4 regions of the Nocardia sp. CDC160 genome follow, and region 3 is predicted to be linked to each of the others. Evidence: riboswitches for the same ligand, from Rfam matches in the RefSeq annotation. Region 3 holds a riboswitch; each other region holds the start of a gene.
The links. Region 3 has a riboswitch for cobalamin ahead of VMT40_RS35765 (FecCD family ABC transporter permease). Riboswitches for the same ligand answer to the same signal wherever they lie in the genome.
Positions count from the first base shown of each region.

Region 1: another riboswitch for cobalamin. It lies ahead of VMT40_RS02355 (HoxN/HupN/NixA family nickel/cobalt transporter); the one in region 3 lies ahead of VMT40_RS35765 (FecCD family ABC transporter permease).
Region 2: another riboswitch for cobalamin. It lies ahead of metE (5-methyltetrahydropteroyltriglutamate--homocysteine S-methyltransferase); the one in region 3 lies ahead of VMT40_RS35765 (FecCD family ABC transporter permease).
Region 4: another riboswitch for cobalamin. It lies ahead of VMT40_RS17910 (CbtB domain-containing protein); the one in region 3 lies ahead of VMT40_RS35765 (FecCD family ABC transporter permease).

Region 1 is NZ_JAYKYT010000001.1:559,762-564,779, reverse strand. It holds gene VMT40_RS02370 (dienelactone hydrolase family protein) at 1-401, opposite strand, end outside; gene VMT40_RS02365 (hypothetical protein) at 560-1,177, shown strand; gene VMT40_RS02360 (class I SAM-dependent methyltransferase) at 1,195-2,034, shown strand; gene VMT40_RS02355 (HoxN/HupN/NixA family nickel/cobalt transporter) at 1,977-3,080, opposite strand; cobalamin riboswitch at 3,112-3,304, opposite strand; gene VMT40_RS02350 (ATP-binding cassette domain-containing protein) at 3,433-4,377, shown strand; gene VMT40_RS02345 (ABC transporter permease) at 4,374-5,018, shown strand, end outside.
Region 2 is NZ_JAYKYT010000002.1:728,441-733,458, reverse strand. It holds gene VMT40_RS10810 (DUF445 domain-containing protein) at 1-629, opposite strand, end outside; gene VMT40_RS10805 (helix-turn-helix domain-containing protein) at 716-1,615, shown strand; cobalamin riboswitch at 1,752-1,953, shown strand; gene metE (5-methyltetrahydropteroyltriglutamate--homocysteine S-methyltransferase) at 2,092-4,353, shown strand; gene VMT40_RS10795 (AraC family transcriptional regulator) at 4,409-5,018, opposite strand, start outside.
Region 3 is NZ_JAYKYT010000009.1:9,433-14,450, forward strand. It holds gene VMT40_RS35745 (DUF2567 domain-containing protein) at 1-234, opposite strand, end outside; gene bsaP (biotin synthase auxiliary protein BsaP) at 234-449, opposite strand; gene bioB (biotin synthase BioB) at 572-1,609, opposite strand; gene VMT40_RS35760 (TetR/AcrR family transcriptional regulator C-terminal domain-containing protein) at 1,721-2,305, shown strand; cobalamin riboswitch at 2,307-2,443, shown strand; gene VMT40_RS35765 (FecCD family ABC transporter permease) at 2,478-3,509, shown strand; gene VMT40_RS35770 (ABC transporter substrate-binding protein) at 3,522-4,556, shown strand; gene VMT40_RS35775 (lipase family alpha/beta hydrolase) at 4,560-5,018, opposite strand, start outside.
Region 4 is NZ_JAYKYT010000003.1:700,379-705,396, forward strand. It holds gene VMT40_RS17900 (SGNH/GDSL hydrolase family protein) at 1-811, opposite strand, end outside; gene VMT40_RS17905 (hypothetical protein) at 829-1,212, opposite strand; cobalamin riboswitch at 1,686-1,824, shown strand; gene VMT40_RS17910 (CbtB domain-containing protein) at 1,909-2,076, shown strand; gene VMT40_RS17915 (CbtA family protein) at 2,098-2,940, shown strand; gene VMT40_RS17920 (histidine phosphatase family protein) at 2,937-3,509, shown strand; gene VMT40_RS17925 (helix-turn-helix domain-containing protein) at 3,948-4,817, shown strand; gene VMT40_RS17930 (DUF397 domain-containing protein) at 4,814-5,017, shown strand.

The sequences.
Region 1 (5,018 bases), on a different contig from region 3:
GAATAGCCGACGCCCGCGAAACGGCCTGTCACGGAACGGATGTGGTCGGTGAGGCCCTTGTTCTCGTGGATCACCAGCACGCCGCCCTTGGGCTGCGCGGCCTCCGCCCAGGCCGCCTGCAGGGTGCGGCCCTCGGGGCCGGGCAGGGTGATGGCGGTCGGCTTGACGGCCGTCGCGGTGCCCGGCGGCGCGGCGGGCGCGCCGGACGCGGTCGTGCCCGTGGCGGGGGTGGTGGGGGAGGATGGCTTCGAGGATTCCGCGCACGCGGCGAGCAGGGCCACCGCGGCGGGTGTGCCCATGCCGAGCAGTCCCAGCCGTCGCAGTGCCTCCCGGCGGCTGAGCAGGCCTTCGGCGTGGTCGGTGGCGATTTCCTCTGCGATATAGCGCTGCAGCGGCGTCATGGCAGACAGCCTAGACCGTCAAGCCCCTCGAATCTGGGGCTATTAGTGCAACTAACGACAATCGCGATTCGAACGAATGTTTCTGTGGGGGAAATGAATTGCCAATGATCTGCCAGGCGCGCCACCGACCATGTTCGACGACCGAAAGCGAAGTGATCATGAAGAAGCTCCTCACCGCGGCCGCCGCCCTCCTGATGGTCGGAGCGCTGGCCGGTTGTGACCCCGACACCGGTACCTCCGGTGCGCCCGCGTCCACCGTCCAGGCGACCCCGTCCGGACCGGTGGCGACCTCGGCCCCGGGCTCCGCGCCGGGAACCACGGCCGCCAAGTCGACGCCGACCCTCCCGAACCGCGACGACGTGAATGTGGACGCCCGTGACTTCGAGTCGCAGGGTCACTACTACTTCCAGTCGCCCAGCAAGAACATCAAATGTGGCATCTACGTGGACAATATCCACACCGTGGGCTGTCAGCTGAAGAACGCCACCGTGATTCCGGCCGGGCTGTCGTGTGCCAACAACCCCGCCCACGAGGTGGCCGCGCAGGTGCGGGAGGGGACCGCCGAATTCGTCTGCCTCAACCAGGGTGTCTACGTCGGCCCGCCCACCGACGGCTCGACCGCGCCGGGCAATCACGAGGGTGGCGGCAAGGTCCTCGAATACGGTCAGACCATCGGTGTGCGCGGGGTGATCTGCGAATCCATGCAGAGTGGGGTGCGCTGCTCGGTGGACGGTCACGGCTTCTTCATCGCGGCCGACGCCCAGTCCCTGTTCTGACGACCTAGCATGGCGGCGTGAGCATCGATCCCCTGTCGGTGAACCGTCGCAATTGGGATGCCCGCGCGGGCATTCACGCCGCCAGCAGTTTCTATCGGGACCATGATTCGGGCTATTGGTTCGCGCCGTTCGAATGGGATGCCCTCGGCGAGGTGCGCGATCGCGATGTGCTGCACCTGCAATGCCATCTCGGCACGGAGACAATCGAATTCGCGCGGCGCGGGGCCCGTACGGTCGGTCTCGACTTCTCGCCGGAGTCGGTGCGGCATGCCCGCGAATTGGCCGGGGACACCGTCGAATACGTGTGCGCGGACGTCTACGACGCGCGAGAGTCCTTGACCGGCAGGGGCTTCGACATCGTCTACACCGGCAAGGGCGCGCTCTGCTACCTGCCGGACCTGGACCGCTGGGCCCGCGTGATCGCCGATCTCCTGCGGCCCGGCGGGCTGTTCTACCTGGTCGAATTCCATCCACTGCTGCACGCCCTCGGCCCCACCCCGGCGCCGGGCGAGGACCCGAATCGCCTTGTGCTGCACGACGATTACCTCGAAGGCCGGGGTGCCCAGCGCCGCGACAGCGTCCACACCTACACCGACGGCCCGGACCTCACCACCGACACCACCGCCTACGAATGGCGGCACGGCCTGGGCGAGGTGATCAATGCCCTGCTGGCCGCGGGCCTGCGCATCACCGGCCTCACCGAGACCGAGACGCTCCCGTGGCCGCGCTGGCCGGGTATGGTCCGCACCGACAACGGCTGGTGGCGGCTGCCCGAGACCGCCCCGATCATCCCTGTGCTCTACGGCCTTTCGGCCGTCAAGGACCAGCGCGACTCGACCTTCGCCAGCCGCCAGTAGGCCAGCGCGATCGCCCACACCGCCACGAACAGGCCGACGATCACGAATCCCACATTGTTCAGGTCGATTCCGGCGATCCAGGCGGTGATCGGATCGGTGAGATCGAGCTTGTCGTGGACGATGCCGACCAATTCGATGGTGCCGATCAGGAAGGCCACCGCGATGGAGAGCCCGGTGATGGTCAGGTTGTAGTACACCTTGCGCACCGGGTTCGAGAACGCCCAGTGGTAGGCGAAATTCATGAAGGTGCCGTCGAGGGTGTCGAACAGGCTCATGCCCGAGGCGAACAGCAGCGGCAGGCAGACGATGGCGTACCAGGGCAGGCCCGCGGCCGCGCCGGACCCGGCCATCACCATGAGCGTCACCTCGGTGGCGGTGTCGAAGCCGATGCCGAACAGCAGGCCGATCGGATACATCTGCCCGGGTCGCGTGATGGAGCGGGTCAACCGTCCCAGGATCCGATTGATGAAACCGCGATTGTCCAGGTGCCGTTCGAGCTCGTGCTCGTCGAACTGTCCGGCCCGCATGGCCTTGAACACCCGCCAGATTCCGGCCAGTGCCACCAGATTCAGCGCGGCGATCAGATACAGGAAGGTGCCGGAACTGAGCGTGGCGACCAGGCCCAGATCCTTTCGCGCACTGGAGTCGTCGTCGACCAGCGTGGTGGCCACCCGGGCCCCGGCCGCGATCCCGGCGGCCAGCAGCACCACCACGGTGGAATGGCCGAGCGCGAACCAGAAGCCCACGGACACCGGGCGTTTGCCGTCGGCCATGAGCTTGCGGGTGGTGTTGTCGATGGCGGCGATGTGGTCGGCGTCGAAGGCGTGCCGCATGCCCAGGGTGTAGGCGGTGACACCCAGCCCGACCCCGAACACCTGGGTGCCGACGGTGTAGTGCTGGGGCAGCACCAGCGCGAACAGAATGCCGAACGCCACTATGTGCATCACGGCGATGACGGCGAGCAGTCCGCCGGTGCGGAGCCAGTCGCGGCGCTCCCAACGCAGGGCGGGAAGCGTTCTCGGGACCGGGTTTTCGGGCAGGGACATCTAGGGCGGCCTCTCCAGCACCTCGTGGACGGGGTTCGTTGGTGCCGTGGCCGGTCTCCTGGCTGACGGGTCGAACACCGGCGTGTCTGGTCTTCCGGAACCGAGATTCCGTGACCCCGGCCCGCGCGAGCGGACCGGACGACGCACCGACTAACCGATCACAGTGGCGAGGGCCGCACCGGTTTCCCACCGGTTTCCCGAGCACCACGGCGGCCCTCACGCTAGGCGGCAGGTGAGCACGGCGGCAAGCCCGGCCCGCAAAAGACAGGTCTGAGCAGGGAAAATCGGGTATCAGCGGGCATGTCAGGTCGGTGTCAGGTCCGTATCAGGCGGCCCGGCGAATGTTGTCGCCATGAACAGCACAGCAATCGCGGCCTCCGGGTTGCGCAAGGCATACGGGGACAAGACGATCCTCGACGGCATCGATCTGACCATCGGTGCGGGCACCATCTTCTCGCTGCTCGGTCCCAACGGCGCGGGCAAGACCACCACGGTCAATGTCCTGACCACGCTGCTCACTGCCGACGGCGGGACGGCGCGGGTCGCGGGCTACGACATCGCCACGCAGACCAAGGCGGTCCGCGCGTCGATCGGGGTCACCGGTCAGTTCGCGGCCGTCGACGATCTGCTCACCGGCGAGGAGAACCTCCAGCTGATGGCCGATCTGCACCGGCTGCGCGGCAATGACCGCAAGCAGGTGGTCGATTCGCTGCTGGAGCGCTTCGCACTGACCGAGTCGGCGCGCAAGCAGGCCTCCACCTACTCCGGCGGTATGCGCCGCAAGCTGGACCTGGCGATGACCCTGGTCACCCGGCCGCAAATCGTCTTCCTGGACGAGCCGACCACCGGCCTGGATCCGCGCAGCCGCCGCGCCCTGTGGGACATAGTGCGAGAACTGGTCGCCGACGGCGTGACCATCTTCCTCACCACCCAGTACCTCGAGGAGGCGGACCAGCTCGCCGACCAGATCGCGGTGCTCGACGGCGGACGCATCGTCGCCCAGGGCACCCCCGACGACCTCAAGCGGCAGGTGCCCGGCAGCTACATCCAGCTCCGGTTCGGCGACCGCGCGACTTTCGAAGCGGCGCTGCGGGTGCTGCCCGTCGCCACCCCCGACCACGACGCACTGACCCTGCAGGTGCCGGGCAATGGCGGCACGAAACCCCTGCGCGCGCTGCTGGATCGGCTCGCCGACCACTCCCTCGAGGCCGATGAGGTCTCCATCCATACCCCTGATCTCGATGACGTTTTCCTCGCCCTGACCGGGCACGCCACCACGGAGGCCGAAGCACAATGAGCACCGCGACCATCACCCCCAGCCCCCTGGCCGCCGCGATCGGCGATTCGTCGATCATGCTGCGCCGCAACTTCAAACACATCGTCCGCAACCCGGTCACGGTCTTCAATGCCGCGCTCATGCCGGTGATGATGCTGCTGATCTTCGTCTACGTTTTCGGCAGCGCCTTCAATGTCGGCGGGCACTACATCGACTACGCGACTCCCGGCATGCTGCTGCTGGCCATCAATTACGGGCTCTCCGGCACCGCGGTCTCGGTGAGCTCGGACATGGCCAAGGGCGTCATCAACCGGTTCAAGGTCATGGACGTGTCGCGGGGCGCGGTGCTGACCGGCCACGTGGCGGCCACCATCCTCACCAATGTGATCGCCCTGGCGGCCGTGCTCGGTGTGGCCTTCGCCCTGGGCTTCCGGTCCCCGGCGAGCGCCGGTGAATGGCTCGGTGCGATCGGCATCGTGCTCGCGACCTCGTTCGCAGCCTCCTGGCTGGTCGTGGCGCTGGGCATGGCGGCCAAGACCCCGGAATCCGCGGGCATGTCCGTGGTGCCGCTGATCATGCTGCCCTTCCTGAGCAGCGCGATCGTGCCCGCCGACAAGATGGGCGCGGGTGTCAAGCAGTTCGCGCAGTACCAGCCCTTCACC
Region 2 (5,018 bases), on a different contig from region 3:
AGCATCTGGACGACGCCGAGCACCGTGCCGAAAATCAGACCGGACCGCACGATGAAGCGCAGCTCATTGCGCCCCACCCGGCGCACCATCTCCACCAGCAGCGACTTGTCGTCCACCAGCGCGCTGATGGCCATGCCGCGCAGGTCCATCACCTGATCGAGATTGGTGCGCAGGTCGTAGACGATGTCCTCGATGAGCTGCGGCAGATCCCGTTGCGCCCGTTCGATAATGGCGCGCTGCGCGGCCTCGGGCATGTTCACCCAGAGCCGCGGCTGATGCTTCAGCATCATGGCGCGCACCATGTGATCGACTCCGGCATCGAGGGGTTCGCGCAGGCGCGTGGTCAATTCGGCGATATCGATGCGGGCGATGATGTCCTGCGGATCGATGAGCTTGCCGAACATGAGATCCACCGCGATGGTCGCCATGCGCGGCGCGGAGCGGGGGATAACGCCCTGCCAGCCCAACCACGGTGGGATGCCCTTGAATTCGAGCGGGTACATGAGCATCCGCACCGCGACGATCTTGGTGATCCAGCCGATGAGTGCGGCGACGACGGGAATGGAACAGTAGAGCAGCCAGTGGTCGGCGAAATCCGCGATCACGACCGGTTCGGCCCCTGTATCCACATGGTTGCCACGGCCTACTCCTCGGTGCGATTATCCGTATCCAGCGATACGGTTATTCGTATCGCGGCTCAGGCTAGGAGACGCGCGTGCCCGCTGGCAAGACCCAGAGCTCTCCGCCCACGCACCGGGTCATTTCCATCATCGAACTGCTGGTCGCCGCACCCGGCCCGCTGACCTCGGCCGAGATCGCCGACGGCCTGGAGCTGAACCGCTCCACCGCGGGCTCGATCCTGGCCGCGCTCGCCGACCGCGGCTGGGTGCGCAGACTGCCCGACCTCAGTTACGAGCTGGGCCCGGCACTCGCCGCGCTGGGTCGCCGTGCCACCGGTGCGAACGACGAGCGCGCGTGGCTGGACCGGGAATTGGAGCGCCTGGCCGATCGCGTCGACTGCGGCGCGGCCCTCACCACCATCACCCTCGACCACCTCGAATTCCTGGCCGTCACCCGCGACCGCTACACCGTCGGCATCGAGGCCGGCGCCCGCATCCCCCTGCTGGCCCCCGCGGGCGCGGCCATCATCGCCCACTGGGGCACTGCCCGCCAAGAGGATTGGCTGCGCACCCGCGGCCCCGAGCGCCGCGCGGAATACCGCGCGGTCCTGTCCACCCTCCGGGCTACCGGACACTGCGTCTGGAAACTCGAATCCGACAGCATCCCCAATGTCCGCGTCCTCTCCGAGGTCGCCGACCACCTCGCCGACCATCCCGCGAGCAAGGAACTCCGCGGCCGCGTCCTCGCCCAACTCGCCGCGATCGGCGGCAGCGCCTACGACCAACGCACCCTCGACCGCGACATCCCGCTCGCGGTGAGTTACATCGGCGCACCGGTTTTCGACAGCGGCGGCCACGCGGTCATGGAGTTACAGATCGGCCCCTTGCGCGACGACGTCACCCGCGCCGAGCGCCGCCATTACCTCTCCGAACTGTCCACCGCCTCCCGCCGCATCAGCGCCGCCCTCGATTCTCTCCCCACCCGCCTCCCCTGATCGCCGAGTGACACACCCGGGAGGGGTTTTGCCCGAATTCGCCTCCCGGGTGTGCCACTCGGCGGTTATGGGGAGGGGGATATGCTGGCGGATGCAGTCGGTTCGCCGAGGCAGGGCGGGGTTGGTATCTCGTCGTGCGGTTGGCGTCGAAATCGGTTCTCTCGTAAGGGGGATCGGTGAGAGGGAACCCGGTGGGAATCCGGGACTGTCCCGCAGCGGTATGCAGGAACGAACGCCGTCATGAGCACTGGGCGAGTACGTCTGGGAAGCGATGGTCAGTAGGGGGCCGGGAGGCCGGGCCTGCGAGTCCGAATACCTGCCGAGTGTGTCGGGTACGCCGTATCCGGCGGTCGGCGCCTCGTGGATTGGGTGGACGGGCCGGTGGCTTCGGCGTGCCGTGGGGACACGGGGCCGGGGTCGGGGTTCGTGTGCGCTTGTGGCGGCGGCCAGTGGACTTGGAGCACTGGAGATGACCCGTGACCAAAAGGAATACGTTCAAGGCGACGGTTCTCGGCTTGCCCCGGATCGGGCCGAAGCGAGAGTTGAAGCAGGCCGTTGAGGCGTACTGGGCGCAGCGGATCGACGCCGATGCCCTGCATGCCGTCGGACGGGAACTGCGTGCGGCGCAACTGACCGCGGCGGCCACGGCGGGGCTTGATTCGGTGCCGGTGGGCACCTTCTCGTACTACGACCAAATGCTGGATGCCGCAGCGATGTTCGGGGCGCTGCCGTCTCGGGTAGTGGGGATCGATGATCCGCTGGATCGGTATTTCGCGGCCGCCCGGGGGACCTCGACCGTCGAACCGCTGGAGATGACCAAGTGGTTCGACACCAACTACCACTACCTGGTGCCGGAGTTGGGGCCGGACACCGAATTCGCCTTGCATCCGGAGAAATTGCTCGATGAGCTGGCCGAGGCGCAGGCGCTGGGCGTGGCTGCGCGGCCGGTCGTGATCGGGCCGCTGACCTTCCTGAAGCTGGCCAAGGACGCCGAGGGTGATCCGCTGCGGCGGTTGAGCGGATTGCTGCCGCTGTATCGGGAACTGTTGCGGCGCTTGGCCGAGGCTGGTGCGGCATGGGTGCAGATCGACGAGCCGGTGCTGGTGACCGACCTTTCCGATATGGAGCTCGGCCTGGTGCGAGAAGTGTACGAAGAGCTTTCGGCGATATCCGACCGTCCAGCGCTGCTCGTCGCCACCTACTTCGGACGTCCCGGCCCCGCGTTGCCGATTCTCGTGGACACCGGAATCGAAGGTGTGGCACTCGATTTCAGGTCCGGCACCACCGTCGAGGATGTGACCTCCGTGCCCAGCTTGGCCGGAAAGCTGGTCGTCGCCGGTGTGGTCGACGGCCGCAATGTCTGGCGCACCGACCCGGACCGTGCCCTCGCCACGCTCGGTACCCTGCTGGGATCCACCGGCGAACTGGCGGTCTCGACCTCCAGTTCGCTACTGCACGTGCCGTATTCGCTGGACGCCGAAACGGAGATCGACCCGAGCCTGCGATCCTGGCTGGCCTTCGGTGCCGAGAAGATCGCCGAGGTGCGTCTGCTCGCCACCGCTCTGCACGAGGGAACCGAGGCCGTGGCGGCCGGGTTGTCGACCGCCCGTGCGGCGATCGCGGCCCGCGCCACCGACACCCGTCTGCGCGACGACACCGTCCGCGCACGGTTGGACACGCTGAGCCCCAACGCGACTCGCCGCGCACCGGCCGCGGAACGCCGTGCGCTGCAGCACGACCGCCTCCCCCTGCCCCCGCTGCCGACCACCACCATCGGCTCCTACCCGCAAACCGCGGCCATCCGCCGCGACCGCGCCGCCTTCCGCAAGGGCACGCTCACCCCGGACCAGTACCGCGACCGCATGCGCGCGGAGATCGCCGAAGTCATTGCGCTGCAAGAGAAACTGGGCCTCGATGTGCTCGTCCACGGCGAGCCGGAACGCAATGACATGGTCCAGTACTTCGCCGAACAGCTGACCGGCTTCCTCACCACCGCCAATGGTTGGGTCCAGTCCTACGGCACCCGCTGCGTCCGCCCGCCGATTCTCTACGGCGACGTCACCCGGCCCGAGCCCATGACCGTCGACTGGATCACCTACGCCCAAAGCCTCACCGACAAGCCGGTCAAGGGCATGCTCACCGGTCCGGTCACCATTCTGGCCTGGTCCTTCGTCCGCGACGACCAGCCCCTCGACGTCACCGCCAATCAGGTGGCCCTGGCAATTCGGGACGAGACGCTCGATCTCCAGTCGGCGGGAATCCGCATTATCCAGGTGGACGAGCCCGCCCTGCGCGAACTCCTCCCCCTGCGCGCCGAGGCGAAGGCGGCCTACCTGGTCTGGGCGATCACGGCCTTCCGCCTCGCCACCTCCGGGGTCTCCGACGCCACCCAGATCCACACGCACCTCTGCTATTCCGAGTTCGGCGAGGTCATCGACGCGATCGCCGCGTTGGACGCCGACGTCACGTCCCTCGAAGCGGCCCGCTCCCACATGGAGGTTCTCGACGACCTCAATGCCGCGGGCTTCTCCCTGGGCGTCGGCCCCGGCGTTTACGACATCCACTCGCCTCGCGTCCCCACGGTTGACGAGATCACCGAATCCCTCTCCGAGGCGCTGAAAGCCGTTCCCGCGGATCGCCTCTGGGTGAATCCGGACTGCGGCCTCAAGACCCGGGGCCCCGCCGAGGTCGAGGCGTCCCTGCACAATATGGTCCAGGCCGCCGCAACCCTGCGCTGACCGAAAGGCCCGGCCCGGCAGTCGATCTCGGCTGCCGGGCCGGGCCCCACCGGCCCTAACCGCGCCCGAGGAGGTCTCGTCGCCAGCGGGCCGGTGGGGTGCCGTAGCGGGATTTGAAGGCGCGACTGAAGGCTGCCTCCGAGGTGTAGCCGACTCGCTCGGCGATGTGCGGGATGGTCAGGGCGGTGGCGCGCAGCAGATCGGTGGCCGAGTCCAGCCGGACCTGGGCGAGGTAGGTGGCGGGTGGCTTTCCGACGCGGGCGGTGAAGCGGGCGGCGAACGCGGATCGCGAGAGGTTGCACATGCGGGCCAGCTCGTCGACCGTCCAGTCGCGGGCCAGATTTCGATGGATGGCATGCAATGACGGGCCGAGCTGCGGGTCGAAGGCACCGGCCAGCCAGTTCGGTTCCACGTCCGCGCCCGCGGCCCAGGTGCGCATGATCTGGATGAACATCAGATCGAGAATGCGGGCGATCATGACCGCCGAACCCTGTGAGGGCGACAGCATTTCGATGAGCAGCATGCGCCGGGCGACTTCGAGTCCCTCGGGCACCGGCGTGCCCGCGCCGCCGAGCACGATCACGCCCGGCAGGCTCCCGAGCAGATGACTGGCCTGCGGGTCGCCGATGGTGAAGCTGCCGTGCAGCCAGCGCACGGGCCCAGAT
Region 3 (5,018 bases):
GAGCACGAAGATCGCCAGGGCGTCGAACCGGTGCATGCTCTCGCCGGTCAGGGCCGTCCCCCGGTCCGGCTCCACCACCAGCAGCTGCTCGGCGGGTGCGAGGAAGGCCCAGACCACCCCGGCCAGCGCGCTCACCGCGGCCAGCGCGGCGAACACCACCGCCGCCGCGCGCACTTCCCGCATCACGACATCGACGCGTAGTCCGCCCGGCTCGGCGGTGAGTGTGGTTGCCACTAGCGGCGTTCCAGGCTCGAGGACTCCAGCACGCCGTGCCGGGAGCACTTGGCCCACCAGCCGTCGGGGCTGACCTGCACGATCATCCGGCGACCGCACTGCTCACAGAAACGCGGCGGCTCCAAACCCAGTGCGGCCGCGGCCGGTACGGGATCTTCCAGACCCGGCACGATCCGCTTGCCCGTGAACGGGTTGTAGCGCTCCTCGATCTCCACGACCACCTCGAAAGATCCTTCGTGTCCGAAACTCGACCGTTTGGGGGACAGCGGGGGTTTGCGACCCCCACATCCCTACAGTAAGCGCGGGTCCGCCGCCGCGGCCCCGGACCCCCAGTTTTTCAGAGGGTTTCGTTGAGCGCCTTGATCGGCATCTTGAGCTCGCCCAGCAGATCCAGGTCCGCTTCGGCGGGACGGCCCAGGGTGGTCAGGTAGTTGCCGACGATGACCGCGTTGATGCCGCCGAGGATGCCCTGCTTGGCGCCCAGGTCGCCGAGGGTGATCTCGCGCCCGCCCGCGAAACGCAGGATGGTGCGCGGCAGCGCGAGACGGAAGGCGGCGACGGCGCGCAGGGCGTCGGCGGCCGGGAGCACCTCGAGGTCGCCGAACGGGGTGCCCGGGCGCGGGTTGAGGAAGTTCAGCGGCACCTCGTCGGGCTCGAGCAGGGCCAGGTCGGCGGCGAATTCGGCGCGCTGCTCCAGGCTTTCGCCCATGCCGAGGATGCCGCCGCAGCACACCTCCATGCCCGCCTCGCGGACCATGCGCAGGGTCTCCCAGCGCTCGTCGTAGGTGTGGGTGGTGACCACGTTCGGGAAGTACGAGCGGGCGGTCTCGAGATTGTGGTTGTAGCGGTGCACGCCCATGGCGGCCAGCTGATCGACCTGCTCCTGGTTGAGCATGCCCAGCGAGCAGGCGACCTGGATGTCGACCTCGTTGCGGATGGCCTCCACGCCCGCGGCGACCTGCGCCATGAGCCGCTCGTCGGGTCCGCGCACGGCGGCCACGATGCAGAATTCGGTCGCGCCGGTCTTGGCGGTCTGCTTGGCGGCCTCGACCAGGGACGGGATGTCGAGCCAGGCCGCGCGCACCGGCGACTGGAAAAGGCCGGACTGCGAACAGAAGTGGCAGTCCTCCGGGCAGCCGCCGGTCTTGAGCGAGATGATGCCCTCGACCTCGACCTCCGGGCCGCACCACTTCATGCGGACCTCGTGCGCCAGACCGAGCAGCTCCTCGAGCCGGTCGTCGCCGAGCCGCAGGACCTCGAGGGTCTGGTCCCGATCCAGGCCCACGCCGCGCTCGAGCACCTGCTCGCGGGCGATGGCGAGAATGTCATCGCCTGCAGTGCTACCGGCTTCGGTGGTGACGGCTGCCTGAGTCATATCCGCGCGAATCCCTTCGTCCGGCCGGTGTGGCCGAGCAACTTGAACGGTGTTCAGGGTAGGCTAGCAGTCCGGAACGTGAGCCGGAACACGAGAGGGTCGGGTTTTTCAGTGCAACTCCATCGCACGGACGTGGTCGACGGCGCGATCGCCATTCTCGACCAGTACGGATTGGCGGATCTCACCATGCGCCGCCTGGCCACCTCGCTGCACGTCCAGCCGGGCGCGCTGTACTGGCACTTCCCCAACAAACAGGCCCTGCTCGGCGCGGTCGCCGACCGCATTCTCGCGCCCATGGACGAGCCGGTCGCCGCGGACGAGTGGTCCAAGCAGATGACCGAATTGGCGCACCGGCTGCGCGAATGCCTGCTGGCCTACCGCGACGGGGCCGAATTGGTCTCGGCCACCTACGCGTCCCGGCTCACCACCAGCAAGGGCCGGGAACGCCTGGCCAGCGCGGCAATTCGCGCGGGCATGACGCGCGAGGAAGCCGACCTGGCCGCCTACACGCTGCTCTACTACGTCCTCGGCCAGACCGTCGACGAACAGTCGCGCATTCAAATGGACTCGGTAGGCGCTCTCGCCGAGGAACATTCACCGCTCTACGACACCACCGACGCGACCGCCCGCTTCGACTTCGGCCTGCAGTTGTTCGTCAGCGGCGTCCGCCACCTGCTGGGCAGCCGCATTCGCTGAGAAATAGTTCCGGACGGTAGAGTCCGTCCGGTCATCGTCGGTGGGTGCGGGAATCCGGTGCAATTCCGGAACGGTCGCGCCACTGTGAGCACGGGTCCGCCCGTGCGAGTCAGACCTCCCCCGCCGCGCAGCACTCTCGAGAGGCCGCGATTTGCCTGGAGGAGCTTCGTCGATGAGGCGTGCGCGCCCGTCGATAGCCCTGCCCGTCATGGGGATATTGCTGGTTGTCGCCATCGTGGTGGCGACCGGATTCGGGGCCGAGAACATTCCGCTCGGCGAGGTGGTCGGTGTACTCCGGAGCCGACTCGGTGGACAGCCTTCCGCGAATCTCGGGCTGGACACCATCGTGTGGCAATTGCGGGTGCCGCGAACGATTCTCGCGGCGGTCGTCGGGGCTGGGCTCGCGGTGGCGGGGGTGGCCATGCAGACGCTGGTGCGCAATGCGCTTGCCGATCCCTATCTACTGGGCGTCTCTTCAGGAGCGGGTGTCGGGGCGGCGGCCGTCATTACTTCGGGACTGTTCGCGGGTGCTGGACTGTGGGCGCTTTCGGCGGGCGCGTTGGCCGGTGCGCTGGCGGCGGCCGCGGCGGTCTTTCTGATCGCCATGGCCCAAGGTGGGCTCGACCCACTGCGTTTGGTGCTCACCGGCACCGTGCTGGGCTCCGCCTTCTCCGCCTTCAGCAGCTTTCTGATCTTCCGCAGCAGTGATCCGTCGGCGGCGCAGTCGGTGTTGTTCTGGCTGCTGGGCAGTTTGGCGGGCGCGGACTGGACCCGAATCCTGTTGCCCGCGTGTGTGGTCGCCGCCGCGTTGGTCGCACTGCTGCTGGCGGCGAATTCGCTCGACGCGCTGAACCTGGGTGCGGACACGGCCACCTCGATCGGAGTTTCCGTGCGGGAGCTGCGGATCGCGCTGTTCGTGCTGCTGGCGGTGTTGGTCGGGGTCCTGGTCGCGGTGTCGGGTGGGATCGGCTTCGTCGGCCTGGTGATCCCCCACGCCGCCCGCCTGCTGGTGGGTCCCCGCCATCGGGTGCTGCTCCCGGCCAGCGCCCTGTGTGGAGCGCTGTTCCTGGTGGTCGCCGACGCCGCCACCCGAATTCTGGTTCGCCCCACCGAAATCCCGGTGGGTGTCCTCACCGGCCTCATCGGAGCCCCCGCGTTCCTGCTCCTATTGGGCCGCCGCAGCTACCGGTTCGGTGCCGCATGACGAAAGGCAGTCGTGAAGAAGGTTTCGAAGCTCCCGGCACGTCCGGTCCTGGCGCTGGTCGCCGCCGCGGTGGCGCTGGCGGGGTGCGCGTCGCCGCACGCAGCCTCGGGGAACCTGTCAGTGCGCAATTGCGGTGTGGAGCAGAGGTTTCCGTCGCCCGCGCAACGGATGTTCGTCAATGACGGGAACCTGATCTCCATGGTGTTGGCGCTGGGAGCGCAAGACCGGACCGTGGCGGTGTCGAGCCTGAAGCGTGATGCGGACACGCTGCGCAAGCATTACGGGGATGCCGTGGACAAGCTGAATTCTGTTGCGCCGGATTACCCTTCGCGAGAGACGGTGCTGGCGCAACGGCCGGATGTCATGGTGGCGGGCTGGAACTACGGCTACTCGGAGTCCGCGAATCTGACCCCGGATTCGCTGCGAACCGCCGGGGTCGCCCCGTACATCCTGACCGAGAGCTGCCGCCGCCCCGACGGTGAACGCGGCGTGGTGGACCCGTGGACGGCCCTGCGCACGGATCTCACCGCGCTGGGCGCGATCACCGGCCGCACGGATCGGGCCACGGAGGTGACGAGCGATCTCGACCGCCGCCTCTCCGCCCTGCAATCCGCCCCTCGGCCCGAGCAGCCCCCCACCGTCTTCGTTTTCGACAGCGCCTCCGACACCGTCATGTCCAGCGGCGAATTCGGTGCTCCCCAAGCGATTCTGGAGGCGGCCGGGGCCCGTAATGCCCTCGCCGACGTCGCCGACACCTGGACCGCGGTGTCCTGGGAACGCATTGCCGCCGCCGACCCGGACGCCATCGTCTTCGTCGACTACCCGCCCCAGACCTTCCAGCAGAAGATCGATCTGCTGCGCGCCAAGCCCGGCATCCGCGATCTCCGCGCCGTCACCGAGGGCCGCTTCCTGAACCTGCCGTACGCCCTGTGGACCAGCGGGCCCTTGAACATCGATGCCGCCGAACAGGTCCGCGCCCAGCTGGAACGCTGGAATCTGGTGCCGCCCTCGGGAATTCGCCCCGTCACCGACGACACCGTGCGCTGATGGTCAGCGCCCGACCGAGACGGTGCCGATCTCGTCCTGCTGGACCTGCCGCACGAACGGCACGATCTGGTTGGCGATGACCGCGTTGTACTCCTGCGGCCGCTCGATCGGGTTGGCGTGCCCGGTGGTGTGCGTGGTCACCACCAGCAGCGTCCCGTCCACCCCGCCCACCTGGTCGATGAGCACCTTGTGCGAGTACTCGACATTCACGATCGGATCGTCGTACGGATTGTGCGGCCGAATGAACGCGATGGCCGGACGCGGTTTGCCCGCGGCGGGTTTGGACAACGCCCGCAGATCGTCGATCGCGCCGCCCGCCACAATGGCCTTGAACTGCGCCTCGATCAGGCCGTTGCTGGCGGCATTGGTGTTGAGGATCTTGTCGCGCAGCACGTTTCGCACCGCCTGCCGGAATTCGTCGCCGCGAATCACATAGCGCCCGCCGACGAAATCCTGATGGCG
Region 4 (5,018 bases), on a different contig from region 3:
TCCCGTTCAGCCACGGCTGCGACGAGCAGAGGCCGTGACCGGCGGTGAGGGCTCGAGCGTCGAGGAACTCGATACCCAGCAGCTGGGCGGCCTCCCGCTGCGCCGCGTCGATCCGGTCGAGGTATTCGACCACCGCGCGTCCACGCGGATTGATGAACGGCGCGACCCCGAGAATGCTGAGGCAGACCGTGCTACTGCCCGGCACGAAAAGCTCCGGGTACCCGACGAATACGATGCGCGCGTTGGGTGCGTAGTACTTGATGTAGGTGACGGCATTGCTCATGCGCTTGGCCATCGCCGCACCGGAGACCCCGGTGTAATCAGGTATCCGGTGCTGTTCGATCGCCTCGGGATCACAGCCCAGGACGAGGTTGAAAACACAGGACTGCAAGGAATTCCACAGGGTCTGATCCGACGCGCCCCACTTGTCGTTCATCCCGAACTGGATGGTCACCAGCTTGGTGTCCGGCCCGAACGCGCCCTCCTTGTCCGCCCGCTGCGCCTGCTGGGCCAGCGTCCACCCGGGCCCGCTGTCGATCGACGCGCCCGGACACGACGGGTCGTCGACCCGATCGGTCCCGTACACGCCCATCAGCTGGCTCAGCTGCACCGGCCAGGCCGTGCGCCCGTGCAGATTGCAGTCGTCGCGGCCGGTGAAGTGGTCCCACTCGTTCGCGGAGAACGAATCACCCAGCACCACAAGGTCTTTACCCGCGGGAGCCGGATCGGCACCCGCGCCGCCCGCCGCGGTCAGCGATGCCGCGAGCGCTACGACGGTGGCGCACACCCACCGCCCGCCATTGCCCAACACCTACTCGTCCAGTTCGCTCAGTACCCGGCGCGCGGCTCGAATCCCGGAGCGTCCAGGGTCGGGGGCGCGGGCTTCTCGGCCTGCTGGGTCTGCGGCGCGGGCTTGGGGGCGGGCTGCGGGGCCTGCGCCGGTTCCGGCGCGACCGGTTGCGGCGCTGCGGGTTCGGTGGCGGCGGGCTGGGGCGCGGGCGCTTCGGTGGTCGGAGCCGGGGCCGCGGTCGTGGTCGGGGCGGGCGCGGAGCTCACGGCCTGCGAGGTCGCGACGGTGCTGCTGGTCCCGCCCTGGGACCCGTCCGATGCTTTGTCACTGCCGCATCCGGTAGCCCCCGCGAGCACCAATGCCCCGCCGATCACAGCCGCCGCGGCGCGCGCAGCGAAAACCCCCGGTGTAGCAGACTTCATGTGTACCTCTAATCCCAGAACTGAAGTGTCAGATGTTCACTTCAGCGGGGAGTGTATTCAACCCATCCGGCCCGCCCACCCCGATTCGGAAAACTGCCCCAAATCTCCAGGGCAGACGGGCGAATAACAGCTGGTCAGAGCCGCTTCCGGACGATAGAACAGGTTTCAACCAAAGATCGATCCGGACCCATTCCGGTCCATCGACAGCTCGGCGCGAGCCCCACGAGCCACGAGCGCGAGCGCCCTCACCGAGAGGCACGGGACCCCCGCGGACGACAGGGTGCCAGCCCCAGCTAGCGCGGCAGGGAGAAGCTCCCACAGGCAGCGGGTCCGAGCCACAGGCGAAGCGAGCGAGCCGCCGCGGGCAACAGGTCCGTGTCGCGGGGCAACAGGTCCGTGCCCCCTCGGGCGATGAGAGCGAGCTCCGGCGGGCGATGGGAGCGGAGCTGTGGGTTCCATAGTGTGGGCGGGTGTTTGACCTGTTCGTTCGGGGTCTCGTATCGTCATCTGATCGGCGATTCGTGGAATCCGGTGGAAATCCGGGACGGTCGCGCCACTGTGAGCACTCCGCGCGGGTGTGAGTCAGACCCCGGCCGCCGAGGTAAATATCGGCCGAGGGGCGCGTAACCCCCTCCCACCCTAGGAGTTCCCGTGGCGACGTCCTACGCTCCCCGTTCCGGCCTCGGTGCCGTCTCCATTTCCATCCCCACCCCGGTGTGGTTGATCGGCACCACACTCTTGGCGCTGCTGGCGATCTACTTCATCGGTATCGACCAGGGCGCGGTGTCGATCTTCGGCAACGACATGCACGTGCACGAATTCGTCCACGACGGACGGCACTTCCTCGGTTTCCCCTGCCACTAGCCAAGGGATCGAGTCACCACAATGGAAAAGCGGATCATCGGCCGAGGCGTCCTGCTGGGCGCGCTCGGTGGATTGCTGGCGTTCGTCTTCGCACGGATCATGGCCGAGCCCATCATCAACCGGGCCATCGACTACGAGTCTGGGCGCGACGACGCGCAGATGGCTTTGGACAAGGCCGCCGGAAAACCCATGGGCGACATGGGTCCGGACCTCTTCACCCGCTCCCAGCAGCAGAACTTCGGTCTGCCCTTCGGCATGATCGTGTTCGGTGCCGCGATGGGCGCGCTCTTCGCGGTCGTCTACTTCCTGGCGTTGCGCCGGGTCGGGAAGATCACCGCACGGAATCTGGCGCTGCTCGTGTCGGGCGGCATGTTCCTGACCCTGTACGCGGTGCCGTTCCTGAAGTACCCGGCCAACCCGCCCTCCATCGGGCATCCGGAGACCATCAAGGAACGCACCGGACTGTTCGTGGCCATGATCGTGATCAGCGCCGCCGTCCTGCTGGCCGCCATCTGGGTGGGGCGCAAACTGGCCGCGCGCCTGGGCAATTGGACTGCGACCATCGCCGGGGCGGCCTCGTTCACCGTAGTCATGGCGATCGTCATGCTGATCCTGCCCTCGCTGGGGCACCTGTCGGCCAATAAGGAATACGGCGACTTCGCCACCGAGACGCCACAGCCGCTGAAGGATCCCTCGGGCACCATCGTCTACCCGGGCTTCCCGGCCGACGACCTGTACCACTTCCGGTTGTACTCCTTTGCCGCCCAACTGATCCTGTGGGTCGTCATCGGTGTCGGCTTCGCCTGGCTGGCCCCGCGCTTGCTCGGCGAGCGTGCCGACCGGACCACTCCCGCGGCGGCATGAGCGCGGTCACCCGGCTCACGCTGATCACGCACGCGATCACCGACGCGGTACAGGCCGCCCGCTTCCCCGCCGACGAACCGCTCAACCCATTGGGTGAGCGGTCCGCGGCGAAGGCGGGCGGCCTGCCCGGCCTGGAACCCGGCCAGGTCCTGTGCGCACCGGAGCTCCGCACTGCGCAGACCGCGAAGGCATTGGGCCTCACCGGAACCCCGGAACCCGCACTGCGCGACCTGGATTGCGGCACGTGGTCGGGCAAGTCCATGGATGAGCTGGCCCCGGAGCAGCTGATGGGCTGGCTCACCGACCCCGCACACCGCTCCCACGGCGGCGAGTCCCTCACCGACCTCCTCACCCGCGTACGTACGTGGCTCGACACCGTGGCCGGAACCGGCGACCGCATCATCGCCATCACCCACCCCGGCGTGGTCCGCGCGGCAGTCCTTTGCACCCTGAACTCCCCCGCAGAGTCCTTCTGGCGCATAGACATCCCGCCGCTGACCGCCACCACCCTGCACCACCGCTCCCCCGCCTGGACGCTCCGCACCACGGCCCACCCCCTCGCACCTTGACCCTCACCCCCGCTCGGTCCACAGATTCCACCCCGAGGACGCGGCCCGCCGCTTCGCCAACAATTCCAAATACGGCACCAACCCCGCGAAATACCGCCGCGCCTCACACTCCTTCCCACACTCCCGATGGGAATCCAACCCCCGCTTGGCAACTTCCAAATTCTGGACCGGATAGTCTGGAACCTCATGTGAAATAGGCTGTCCCACAGTTCATCTCCATTGACTCGTCGCGAACCGAAACGAAAAGGCCGAATGCCGCTGGCCTGCCACGAGTACACTCTGGATAAGCGGATGGCGGAACCTTGAAATGCCCGAATCCGCTTGCGGGATGGGGTTATTCCATTACAGAGGCCCCCGTGGCGAAGTCCACCGCGGTGGGGTCTTCCATATTTCGGAGCGTCCGATAGTGAGGCTAACGAGATGACAAGCGGATCGACCATGGGGCGCAGGGCATTAGGCCGGGAATTGCGGCGACTGCGCGAGGCGAAGAATATGCGACAGTCCGAGGGTGGGCGCGTGATCGGGGTGTCGCCGCAAACCATCGGGCGCATGGAGGACGGGCTGCCGACGAAGGTGTCGGACTTGTACATCAACGCCCTGTGCGACGCGTACGACGCCACAACCGACGAGCGCCAGGTACTGCTCGACTTGGCGCTCGAGGTACGAACGACGCAAAAGCAGGGCGGCGGATGGTGGCGCGCCTACGCCGACGACGTCCGCGAAGGCTTCGATTACTACCTCGGCCTCGAGGAGGCCGCGCGCCAGATCTCGGTCTGGAAGATCACCATCCTCCCGGGATTGCTTCAGACCCCCGAATACCGGCGCGCCGTCGAATGGACCGAATCACCCAATCTTCCAACCGAACAGGTCGAGATGCGGGTGGCGGTCGCAATGCGCCGACAGCATCGCCTCACCGATCCCACCTTCGCCGCCGATATCGCACTGTCGGAGATGGCACTTCGCGACCAGATCGGCGGTCCCGCCGTCATGGCTGCGCAACTCCGGCGGATCGACGAAATCAGTCAACTCGCCAACATATCCGTGCGGGTGGTGCCCTTCGACGCCCCACGTCACCTCGGTTCCGTCACGGGATCCTTCACGCTGCTCGAATTCCCGAAACTTCCAGCAACGGGCCTGATCGCACCGCCCGTCGCTTTCGTCGAGGAGTACGCGGGCGATCTGTACCTGGAGCGGGAGGCCGAGGTGAAGCGTTATCGCGATGCGTTCGCAGAGATCAGCCGAGTAGCATTGGATCACAACGAATCCCGGCAGCTGATCCTGTCGATTGCGAAGGAGTACGGCGAGTGAGCATCGACCTATCCCGCGCCGAATGGTTCAAGTCCAGCCGAAGTCACTCCGGTGGGGAATGCGTGGAAGCAGCGCATCTGGGTGGCGGCTCGGTCGCTGTCCGGGACTCCAAAAACCCAGGCCCAGCACTGGTTTTCGGCCCGTCGGAGTGGGATGTCTTCCTAGCTGCGACGCAAACTGGGCGGTTTGATCGGGCGTGAA